Regions from separate parts of the Specibacter sp. NPDC078692 genome, predicted to be linked through region 2. Evidence: predicted binding sites of a transcription regulator. Region 2 holds the regulator's gene; the other holds the start of a gene.
The links. The regulator Rex, encoded in region 2, represses fermentation and respiration genes when NADH is low (regulators of the CRP and FNR family bind a similar motif). The targets are predictions, from matches to a motif close to CTTGTGAANNNNTTCACAAG.

Region 1: a site for Rex is predicted at 961-980, ahead of araB (ribulokinase). Genes of this name have one in related genera too.

What each region holds. Positions count from the first base shown of each region.
Region 1 covers NZ_JBFBLV010000005.1:40,778-45,867, reverse strand. Annotated here, with positions in the region: gene AB0O97_RS05305 (ABC transporter substrate-binding protein) at 1-674, opposite strand, end outside; gene araB (ribulokinase) at 1,038-2,720, shown strand; gene AB0O97_RS05295 (L-ribulose-5-phosphate 4-epimerase) at 2,717-3,457, shown strand; gene araA (L-arabinose isomerase) at 3,488-5,008, shown strand.
Region 2 covers NZ_JBFBLV010000044.1:6,641-11,730, reverse strand. Annotated here, with positions in the region: gene AB0O97_RS19050 (3-deoxy-7-phosphoheptulonate synthase) at 1-394, shown strand, start outside; gene AB0O97_RS19045 (helix-turn-helix domain-containing protein) at 523-759, shown strand; gene AB0O97_RS19040 (AURKAIP1/COX24 domain-containing protein) at 874-972, shown strand; gene AB0O97_RS19035 (HAD-IB family hydrolase) at 1,070-1,882, opposite strand; gene AB0O97_RS19030 (glutaredoxin family protein) at 2,098-2,406, shown strand; gene AB0O97_RS19025 (redox-sensing transcriptional repressor Rex) at 2,586-3,293, shown strand; gene AB0O97_RS19020 (hypothetical protein) at 3,324-4,040, opposite strand; gene AB0O97_RS19015 (hypothetical protein) at 4,218-4,958, opposite strand.

The DNA.
Region 1 (5,090 bases), on a different contig from region 2:
ACAACATCGATCTTCGGGTTGGACTTCAGGAACGCCTCCATGACCTGCTTGCCGCCGGAGCGGGTGAAGTCGCCGGTCTGTGAAGCAACAATCTTGAACTTGGATTCGGCCTTGATGACATCGGCAAAGCCGGACATGCGGTCGTTGGCCGGGGCTGCGCCCGTGGTGCCCTGCAGTTCAACGATGTTCACATCGCCTGTTGCGGCTTCCTTGTCCTTGATCAGCCATTCGGCTGCCTTCTCGCCTTCCAGTACAAAGTCCGAGCCGAGGAAGGTCTTGTACAGGGTCTTATCCGGGGAATCGATGGCGCGGTCCGTTAGGATGACGGGGATGTTGGCGTCCTTGGCTTCCTTCAATACCGTGTCCCAGCCCGACTCGACAACGGGGGAGAACGCAATGACGTCCACCTTCTGCTGAATGTAGGAGCGGATGGCCTTGATCTGGTTTTCCTGCTTTTGCTGGGCATCCGAGAACTTCAGGTTGATGCCGGCCGTCTTGGCGGATTCCTGGACGGACTTGGTGTTGGCGGTGCGCCAGCCACTCTCTGCACCGACCTGGGCAAAGCCCAAGGTGATTTCATCGCCGCCTGTGCCGCCCGTGGCGGGGCTGCCGCTGCAAGCGGAAAGTGCCAGTACTGCGGCGAGCCCTACGGCCACCAAAGATTTCTTCAACAACTTAGCCTCCTGGTATGTCAGTCTCTCGAAGCTGAGGGAAGTCGCCGGGACTGTACCGTCATTGCTACAAGGGCAGATCGCTGGTGACCTGCGTCTCAATTGTTAGCGCTCACACAAATATTGTCAAGTGTGCGACGGACGAATGTCACGAAACTTCGGGGAGTCGGCCAATTTCGCCCAAAGTCCCGCGAATCCGCGCCGATATGCACCTCCTGAGATCGTGGGAGGTGGTGAAACAGTTGCGTATTTGATACCCGGGCACCCTTGACGAGGCATTTCAATTGTGCAATTGTTAGCGTTCACAAGCATGTTCTTCTGGCGACCTGCAAAGGGCTGGCCGGCTGCATCGTCTGAAAGGAAATCATGGGGACGCAGGAATCCTACGTAATTGGCATTGACTACGGCACCTTGTCAGGGCGGGCCGTAGTGGTGCGTGTCCGGGATGGCGCTGAGCTGGCATCCGCCGTGGTCGAGTACCCGCACGGCGTTGTTGAGCGGACCCTTCCCGGTTCAGCCGAGAGGCTCCCGCCGGACTGGGCGCTCCAAGTCCCCGAGGACTACCGCCAGGTGCTCAAGCAGGCAGTGCCTGCGGCGGTCGCCCAGGCCGGCATCAGCCCGGCCCAGGTCGTGGGGATCGGCACGGACTTCACGGCCTGCACCATGGTGCCGACCACCACGGACGGCACACCGCTGTCCGAACTGCCGCAGTGGGCGAACGCGCCCCATGCCTATGTGAAGCTGTGGCGCCACCACGCAGCACAGCCCCAAGCGGAGCGCATCAACGAACTGGCTGCCGCACGCGGGGAACACTGGCTGCCGCGCTATGGCGGACTGATCTCCTCGGAATGGGAGTTCGCCAAGGGACTTCAGCTGTTGGAAGAAGCGCCCGGGGTCTATGCGGCCATGGACCACTGGGTGGAGGCCGCCGACTGGATTGTCTGGCAGCTGACCGGCAGCTATGTCCGCAACGCCTGCACCGCCGGATACAAAGGCATCAGGCAGGACGGGAACTATCCCAGCGCCGACTTCCTGACGGCGTTGAACCCCGGCTTCGCCCGCTTTGTTGCGGACAAGCTGGAGCATCCCATCGGTAACTTGGGTGATGTTGCCGGGACATTGACTGCTGAAGCCGCAGCCTGGACAGGACTGCCCGAAGGCATTCCCGTGGCCGTGGGAAATGTTGACGCACACGTCACGGCCCCTGCGGCCAAGGCCGTGGATCCGGGCCAGATGGTGGCCATCATGGGCACCTCCACCTGTCATGTCATGAGCTCCGGCGAACTGCGCGAAGTGCCGGGCATGTGCGGAGTGGTTGACGGAGGGATCATCCCCGGACTGTACGGCTACGAAGCAGGCCAAAGCGGTGTGGGCGACATCTTCGGCTGGTTCATTAAGAATTCGGTGCCCGAGAGCTACCACGCCAAGGCCGCCAAGCGCGGTGTGGGCATCCACGAATACTTGACCACACTGGCTGAACGCCAAAACATTGGCGAGCACGGCCTCGTTGCCCTGGACTGGCACAGTGGGAACCGCTCAGTCCTGGTGGACCATGAGCTCTCCGGCGTGGTGGTGGGCCAGACCCTCGCCACACGCCCCGAGGACGGTTACCGCGCACTTCTGGAAGCCACGGCCTTTGGCGCCCGCGTCATTGTGGAAACCTTCAACACTGCCGGAGTTCCCGTCACAGAATTCATTGTGGCCGGCGGGCTCATGAAAAACCCGCTGCTCATGCAGATCTACGCCGACGTGCTGAACATGCCGTTGTCCACCATCGGCTCAAGCCAGGGCCCGGCATTGGGCTCCGCCATCCATGCCGCCGTGGCCGCGGGACTCTACCCCGACATCCGGGCAGCGTCGCAGGCCATGGGCAGCGTGAACGCGGCCGTGGTCATCCCCGTCCCGGAGAATGTGAGCGCGTACAACGCCTTGTTTGCCGAGTACCAGCTGCTGCACGACTACTTTGGTCGCGGCACCAACAATGTGATGCACCGGCTCAAGTCCATTGCCCGCAACGCACACAAGGTTGCTGTGGAGGTGGGGGCATGAGCCACTCGGCCGAATCACGATCAGCCAAAACCCGATCTTCGGAAACACCCGCAGCATCCAGCGCCGTCGTGGCCGCTATCGCTGCGATCCGTGACGAGCTGTGCACGCTGCACGCCGAGCTGGTCCGCTACGAACTCGTGGTGTGGACGGCAGGCAACGTCTCGGCCCGGGTGCCCGGTGAGGACCTCCTGGTCATCAAGCCCTCCGGCGTGGACTACGGCGCGCTCACGCCCGAATCCATGGTGGTCACCGACCTATTCGGCACGCCCGTGGACGGGGGCTGGGGCAATCCTGAACTGACGCCGTCGTCCGACACGGCAGCGCACGCCTACGTCTACCGGCACATGCCCGAGGTGGGTGGGGTGGTGCACACGCACTCCAGCTACGCCACGGCATGGGCCGTGCGCGGCGAGCCAATCCCGTGCGTGCTGACCATGATGGGCGATGAATTCGGCGGGGAAATCCCCATCGGTCCATTCGCGCTCATTGGTGACGATTCCATCGGCCGGGGCATCGTCGAGACGCTCAGTGGCTCGCGCTCGCCGGCCGTGCTGATGCAAAATCACGGCCCGTTCACCATCGGTGCAACGGCCAGGGCCGCCGTCAAGGCCGCCGTGCTGTGCGAGGAAGTGGCGCGCACGGTGCACCTCTCACGTGAACTGGGAACCATGATCCCCATTGAGAACGCCCATATTGACCAGCTCCACCAGCGCTACCAAAACGTCTACGGACAGTAACCCAACCACATCGTGCTTGAAGGAATGAACATGTCTTTGAAGTTGAACAACTCCCTGTCCGGATACGAAGTCTGGTTCCTGACCGGAAGCCAGAACCTCTATGGCGAGGAAACCCTGCACCAGGTGGCCGAACAGTCCGCCGAAGTGGTCAAGACCCTGGCAGAATCTAGCGAGATCCCCGTGCGCGTGGTCTTCAAGGACGTCCTGAAGGACTCCGAGTCAATCCGCCGCGCGGCCCTGGACGCCAACTCGGATGACAAGGTCATTGGTCTGATTGCCTGGATGCACACCTTCTCGCCGGCCAAGATGTGGATCCGCGGGCTCACCGAACTGAACAAGCCGCTGTTGCACCTGCACACCCAGGCCAATGAGGCACTGCCGTGGGCAGAGATCGACTTTGACTTCATGAACCTGAACCAGGCTGCCCACGGCGACCGGGAATTCGGCTACATCCAGTCCCGCATGGGCGTTGCCCGCAAGACGGTTGTTGGTCACGTGTCCAACCCGCTGGTCCGGGACAAGATCGGTACCTGGACGCGTGCGGCAGCCGCTGTTGCCCAGGTCCGCACTCTGAAGCTGGCCCGTTTTGGCGACAACATGCGCAACGTGGCCGTCACCGAGGGGGATAAGACTGAAGCGGAAATCCGTTTTGGTGTCTCCGTCAACAGCTGGTCCGTCAATGAGCTGGTGGAGGCCGTTGACGCCTCCTCGGAATCCGACGTTGACGCCCTCATCGAGGAATATTTGCGCCTCTACAACGTGGCTCCCGAGCTGCACCCCGGCGCAGCACGCCATGAGTCCCTGCGCTACGGGGCCAAGATCGAACTGGGCCTGCGCAGCTTCCTGGAAGCCGGCGACTTTGGTGCATTCACCACAAACTTTGAGGACCTGGGCGGCCTGCGCCAGCTCCCCGGATTGGCTGTCCAGCGGCTCATGGCCGACGGCTACGGCTTCGGTGCCGAGGGAGACTGGAAAACGGCTGTCCTCATCCGAGCCGCGAAGGTCATGGGTGAAGGTCTGCCTGGCGGTGCCTCCCTCATGGAGGATTACACCTACCACCTGATCCCCGGCCAGGAAAAGATCCTTGGCGCGCACATGCTCGAGGTCTGCCCGTCACTGACAACCACCAAGCCCTCGCTGGAGGTGCACTCGCTGGGCATTGGCGGCCGCGAGGATCCAGTGCGCCTGGTGTTCGACGCCGATCCCGGCGCCGGTGTGGTGGTGGCCTTGTCCGACATGCGCGAGCGCTTCCGCCTCACCGCCAACAAGGTCGAGGTGGTCCCGCTGGATGAGCCGCTGCCGAACCTGCCCGTGGCCCGCGCAGTGTGGAAGCCGCTGCCCAACTTTGCCACCTCCGCCGCAGCCTGGCTCGAAGCCGGTGCAGCCCACCACACGGTCATGAGCACCGCCGTCGGCATTGAGGCATTCGAAGACTTCGCCGACATCTTCCAAGCCGAGCTCCTGGTCATTGACGAGGACACCACGCAGCGCGGCTTCGCCCGGGAAATCCGCTGGAACCAGGCCTACTACCGTCTGGCCCAGGGGTTCTAAACCACTCCTTTCCTACCGCATATTGTTACGCAGCAGCGCCCATCCATTGCGGATGGGCGCTTTTGCGTGTTGTGGTTAGCTC
Region 2 (5,090 bases):
CGGACGCAAGGGCCCCAACTACAAGGCTGCCGATGTGGCCGTGGCCTCGGAACAAGCCGCCGGTTCAGGAGTCAACCCGCGACTGATCGTCGACGCCAGCCACGCCAACTCGGGCAAGAGTCATCACCGCCAAGCAGAGGTCGCCCTTGAAATCGGCGCCCAGCTCGAATCCGGCGATGCCTCCGCCCACACCATTGCCGGCGTCATGCTCGAAAGCTTCTTGGTGGGCGGTGCCCAGAACCTGAACGTGGACGCCGTTGCTGCGGGCACTGCGGAACTCGTGTACGGCCAGAGCGTCACGGATGCCTGCATGGATTGGGACATCACAGCGGACGTCCTGGCCAAGCTGGCCGACGCCTCACGCACCCGCCGCAATGGTGCAGCAACCGCCTAAGCCCGGCTTCATACGGCGGTCATGACTTCCCCGAAGCCGCCTTCTGCCCCTAGAGTTAGCGCTACGGGCAGAAGGCGTACAGGCGCCAGCAGCCACCTTTTTGATAGCGCGTGAAAACTGAGGCAGCCATGACGCAGGAGCAAAATTTCTCCGATGTTCACTTCTTGACGGTGCAAGAAGTGGCCGAACTCATGCGTGTTTCTAAGATGACCATTTACCGCATGGTGCATGCCGGCGAGCTGCCAGCAGTGCGTTTCGGAAGGTCATATCGGGTCCCGGCAAACGCCGTCGAGAGTTTCCTGAAGGATGCCGTGGTTGATCGCACAACGACGCAAGGACCCTCCAGTTCGGCGCAGACAGGGTAAAGGCGGTACCCTAGGAAAGATCCATTTTCGGCTTTGACCGATTCCTGAGATCGGTCGACCTAATCGTTTACGGCCTCATTCGAGGTTGTTCTATGCAGTTTGTGAGGAACTTTCATGGGTTCAGTAGTTAAGAAGCGCCGCAAGCGGATGTCCAAGAAGAAGCACCGTAAGCAGCTTCGCAAGACGCGTCACCAGCGTCGCAACAAGAAGTAAATCTTCTTTCTTTGCAAAAAGCACCCGCTCACCTTTTGGTGGCCGGGTGCTTTTTTCATGCACGACGCCGGATGGGGACCCGGGTGCCACCGTTTGGTTAGCGCTTGCGGACCATAGAGATGCCCTTCCAGAGCCCGTAGACAACTCCCGCGCCCGTTGCTGCCTTGAGGCCTAGAGTGGCCGCACGGCGCCCGGAGCGGTAATCGTAGATCGGCCAGTTGTTATCCCGGGCGTGCTTGCGCAGTTTCGCATCCGGATTGATCGCGACGGGGTTACCCACCGCCGTCAGCAAGGGAATGTCGTTGTAAGAATCGCTGTACGCCCAGCAACGGGACAGGTCCAGACCTTCGATTATGGCCAGAGCTTCAATGGCGCGACCCTTGGCAGCCCCGTGCAGAATCTCGCCCACCAGGTGCCCAGTGTAGATGCCGTCTTGACTCTCGGCCACGGTGCCCAAGGCTCCCGTCAGGTTCAGCCGGGAGGCAATGACTCCGGCAACTTCTACCGGTGTGGCGGTGACCAGCCACACCTGGCGACCTGACTTCAGGTGCTCTTGGGTGAGGGCCTTGGTGCCGGGCCAGATCTTGGAAACGATCATCTCGTCGTAGACCTCTTCGCCAAGCTGGCGGATAAATTCGGTGCTGATGCCGGCAGCCAGTTTTTGAGCCGAGTCCTGAACGGAATGGACATCGTTCATGTTTTCGCCGCGCAGAATAAATTTGGTCTGCTTCCAGGCGAAGCCTGCAACATCGTGCAGTGTGAAAGCGCGCTTTTGATACATTTTTCGGGCCACGTGGAACAAGCTGGCACCCTTCATGAGGGTGTTGTCCACATCGAAGAAGGCGGCCTCGCCGTGATGCTCTACAGCTGTCGAGGGGGCCTCGGCACTGTTGCTAGTCACGTCGGGCATGGAACGAGTCTAGTCAATGCTTTCACCCTGTGACTGCACGCCACCGGTGGTAGTGGTTAACTGTGGGGAAACTTTCATTTTTAGGCCCGGGACAGCCCGTGGGCGGCTCTGGGCAGCTCAATGGCAAGCAGTGGAGCGGCTCATGGCTGTGTGCAGGTGTTTGCTGTGCAGGTGCCTACATTGTGTAGGGGCTGGAGTTGAGTAACGTTGTAGTCATGGAATCTGTTGCACATGACCCCTCTGACTCGCTTGACTCGCTTGCCGCCCCCAAAGTGCCACTGCTGCAGCTCGTGACACGTTCAGGCTGTCACCTCTGCGAAAATGCTCGCGAGGTGGTGGCCACCGTAGCTGGCCAGTTACAGCTTCGGTGGACCGAGGTCAGCCTCGATGAGCATCCCGAGCTGACCGAGCTCTACGGCGAGGAAGTTCCAGTAGTGCTCGTCAACGGGATCCAGCGCGATTTCTGGCACATTGACCCCATCCGTTTGGGAACAATTCTTAGCCGGGCCCTGACGGGCCAGTGACCGCTGGGCTGCAAAGGCTGCGCTGTACGGGGACGAAATTTCCCCGTACAGCGAACCTGCCCGCAGCTTTTTGGCTCTGACCTTGCCACGTCTTAGAGTTGATCAAGACCGACGCGGACTTTGCAGACACGTGTTCAGCAGTGCGCTGCGGCCTCAGTTTGAGAAGGTGGAGTGGTGTTTTGATCCCAACGCAACCCGCGGAGGAGCCGGCAGTAGAAGCAGTAGAACCGGCCAGACAGCTTCCCCCTGCCACCGTGGCCAGACTAACTCTCTATCTACGTACGCTCAACGCCTTGTTGGCCGACGGCGCGGACAGCGTCTCTTCTGAAGAACTAGCCGAATCTGCAGGTGTCGGCTCCGCCAATGTTCGCAAAGACCTGTCCTATTTGGGTTCTTATGGAACCCGCGGCGTTGGTTATGACGCAGCCAATTTGAGTCGCAAAATTGCCCAAGCCTTGGGGCTGACCCATGAATGGCGTGTAGCCATTGTCGGGGCCGGAAACTTGGGCCGTGCGCTGGCGCGATATGCAGGGTTTGAATCACGCGGCTTCGATGTAGTGGCCCTATTGGATGCCGACCAATTGGTGGTGGGCACGGAAATCGGATGGCTACGCGTCAGCGACGTGGAAAACCTCGAAAAAGTTGTCGAGTCCACCCGGGCCAACATGGCGGTGTTGGCGTTACCGGCCGCCGTGGCGCAATCAGTCTGCGACAGGGTGGTGGCCGCCGGTGTGCGTAGCATTCTCAGCTTTGCCCCGATTCCCCTTGCTGTTCCCGACCATGTGAACCTGCGCAAAGTGGATATGGCTACCGAGTTACAAATCCTTGCCTACCACGCACAACGGCTCCAGGAATTAGGGCTGGAAGAGGACAGGCCCGGCGCCTGAGCTGTGCGGGCTCTGTCAGCTACCGCTGTGTCAGCGCTTCGAGCGAGCCTTGTGAGCTAGGAAAAACTCCTTGGCAGGGGAGCGGAAAAGAATGAGCACCGCAACCAACCCCAGAATGATCCGGGCTCCTGAGTACAGTGTGTACGAGCCGCCGTCAGGCACCAACACAATCGAGATGATGGCTAGAATCAGCGCCAGGGTTCGGGCCCAGGTGCGCCCGCGCCGCAGTTTGGCGGCGATCCAGAAATACAGGACCACACAGATTCCCTGCATGACGGCCAAGAGGGTCGCAGCTGAAGCGAACAACTGATCTTCGGTCACGCCGGCGTCGGCAAGTGCCTGTGGATTGTTTGCGACGGACTGCTCCACGGCGGCACGGATCAGTTCCTGTCCGGTGGGCGTGGTCATGGCAAAGGCCCAAACCACCAAGCCAAGCAGTTGGAGAACCCCGGCGGCCATGATCATTCGGGTGGCGACAATGACTTTGTTTGGTGGTGCCAATGATGCGCCCGAGTCAGAGCCTAGGCCTGCCTGGGCACCCTGAAATCCCGGGTACTTCGAGGCCGGTGCCAGTGGTGAGTTGGAGGTGAGCCGAGCTTGGGCGTCCTTGATCTCCTGCGGCGGTTCCCACCCGGCTGGGGCGTACTGACCGTAGCGAGGGACGCCAGGTGCAATTTCACCGTAGCTTCCCGGGGTTCTCGGGGTTCTCGGGGTTTGCTCGTGCGGCTCTTCACCGGGGGTGCTCATGGCGACTGCTCTCTCAAGGGGTGCCGGTGATGGCCGGCAGACAAGTCAACTGCAGCCAGACATGGAGAAAGGCCGCGGCGGGTATTACTTAAACCCTACGCGACCTCTCTCTGCGCTCCTACTACCCAATCTCCTACTGCCCAATCGCTTACTGCCGGAGCAGCTACTGCCAAGAAACTAGTGGAGTGCGTTTCCGGAGCGGGAATTGAGCCATGCGGTGGATTCCGGCAGCCACATCAGGACCGTTGCCACAACAGCTAGCAAGCCGCCCCCGCCGCCAAAGAACATCAAGACGATGGTCAGGAAGGCGATGGCAGAAAGCGCCATCCTGGCCCACTGCATGCCTTCCTTGAGTTTCATGGCACATATGACAATGGCGGCAATCAGCACGAAGGAAATGAGGGAAACGATGATTCCCTTTACGCCAGCTGCTCGGACCGCAGCCCCAAATCCAAAGGGGTCGTTCCCTGCACCCAAGGCAAAGAGTGAGCCCAGCAGCAACACCAAAGTGGTCAGGACCCAGATGCCGGCCGCGGCCAGCCACATGATGTAGCTGAGTTTCAACATCTGTGGCAGCCCGTCCATCTTGAAGATGCCAGCGAATCCACCCACTGGCATCACCTCCCGGACGGAGTGAGGCATATCTTGCGGCATTTCAAACTTGAAGTCACCTGACGGAGCGCCGGGTTGCTGGTATTGCGGAGCTCCGGGTTGCTGGTATCCGGAAGGTGGCTGATGCGGCGGAGCTCCGGGTTGCTGGTATCCGGGAGGTGGCTGCGCGGGGCCTCCCTGATAGCCCTGACCCGTGGGAGGTGTTGGCGTCACGGGAGGGGTGGGGTTGGGCTGGGAACCATAGCCGGAAGGAGGTGGTTGCGAGCCTTGCTGCTCGGGACCTGGAAGCTCATTCGGTGTGCTCATAGTTAGACCCTAGCCTTTGTACCGTGCCTTGTATATGGCGCCATGCGCGGCGCCATGCTCGGCGTCTCACACGGCGTCGAAGGGTGCGTTGATAAAGCTCTGGTGAGCACAAAAATGCCGACCCGCTGGGGT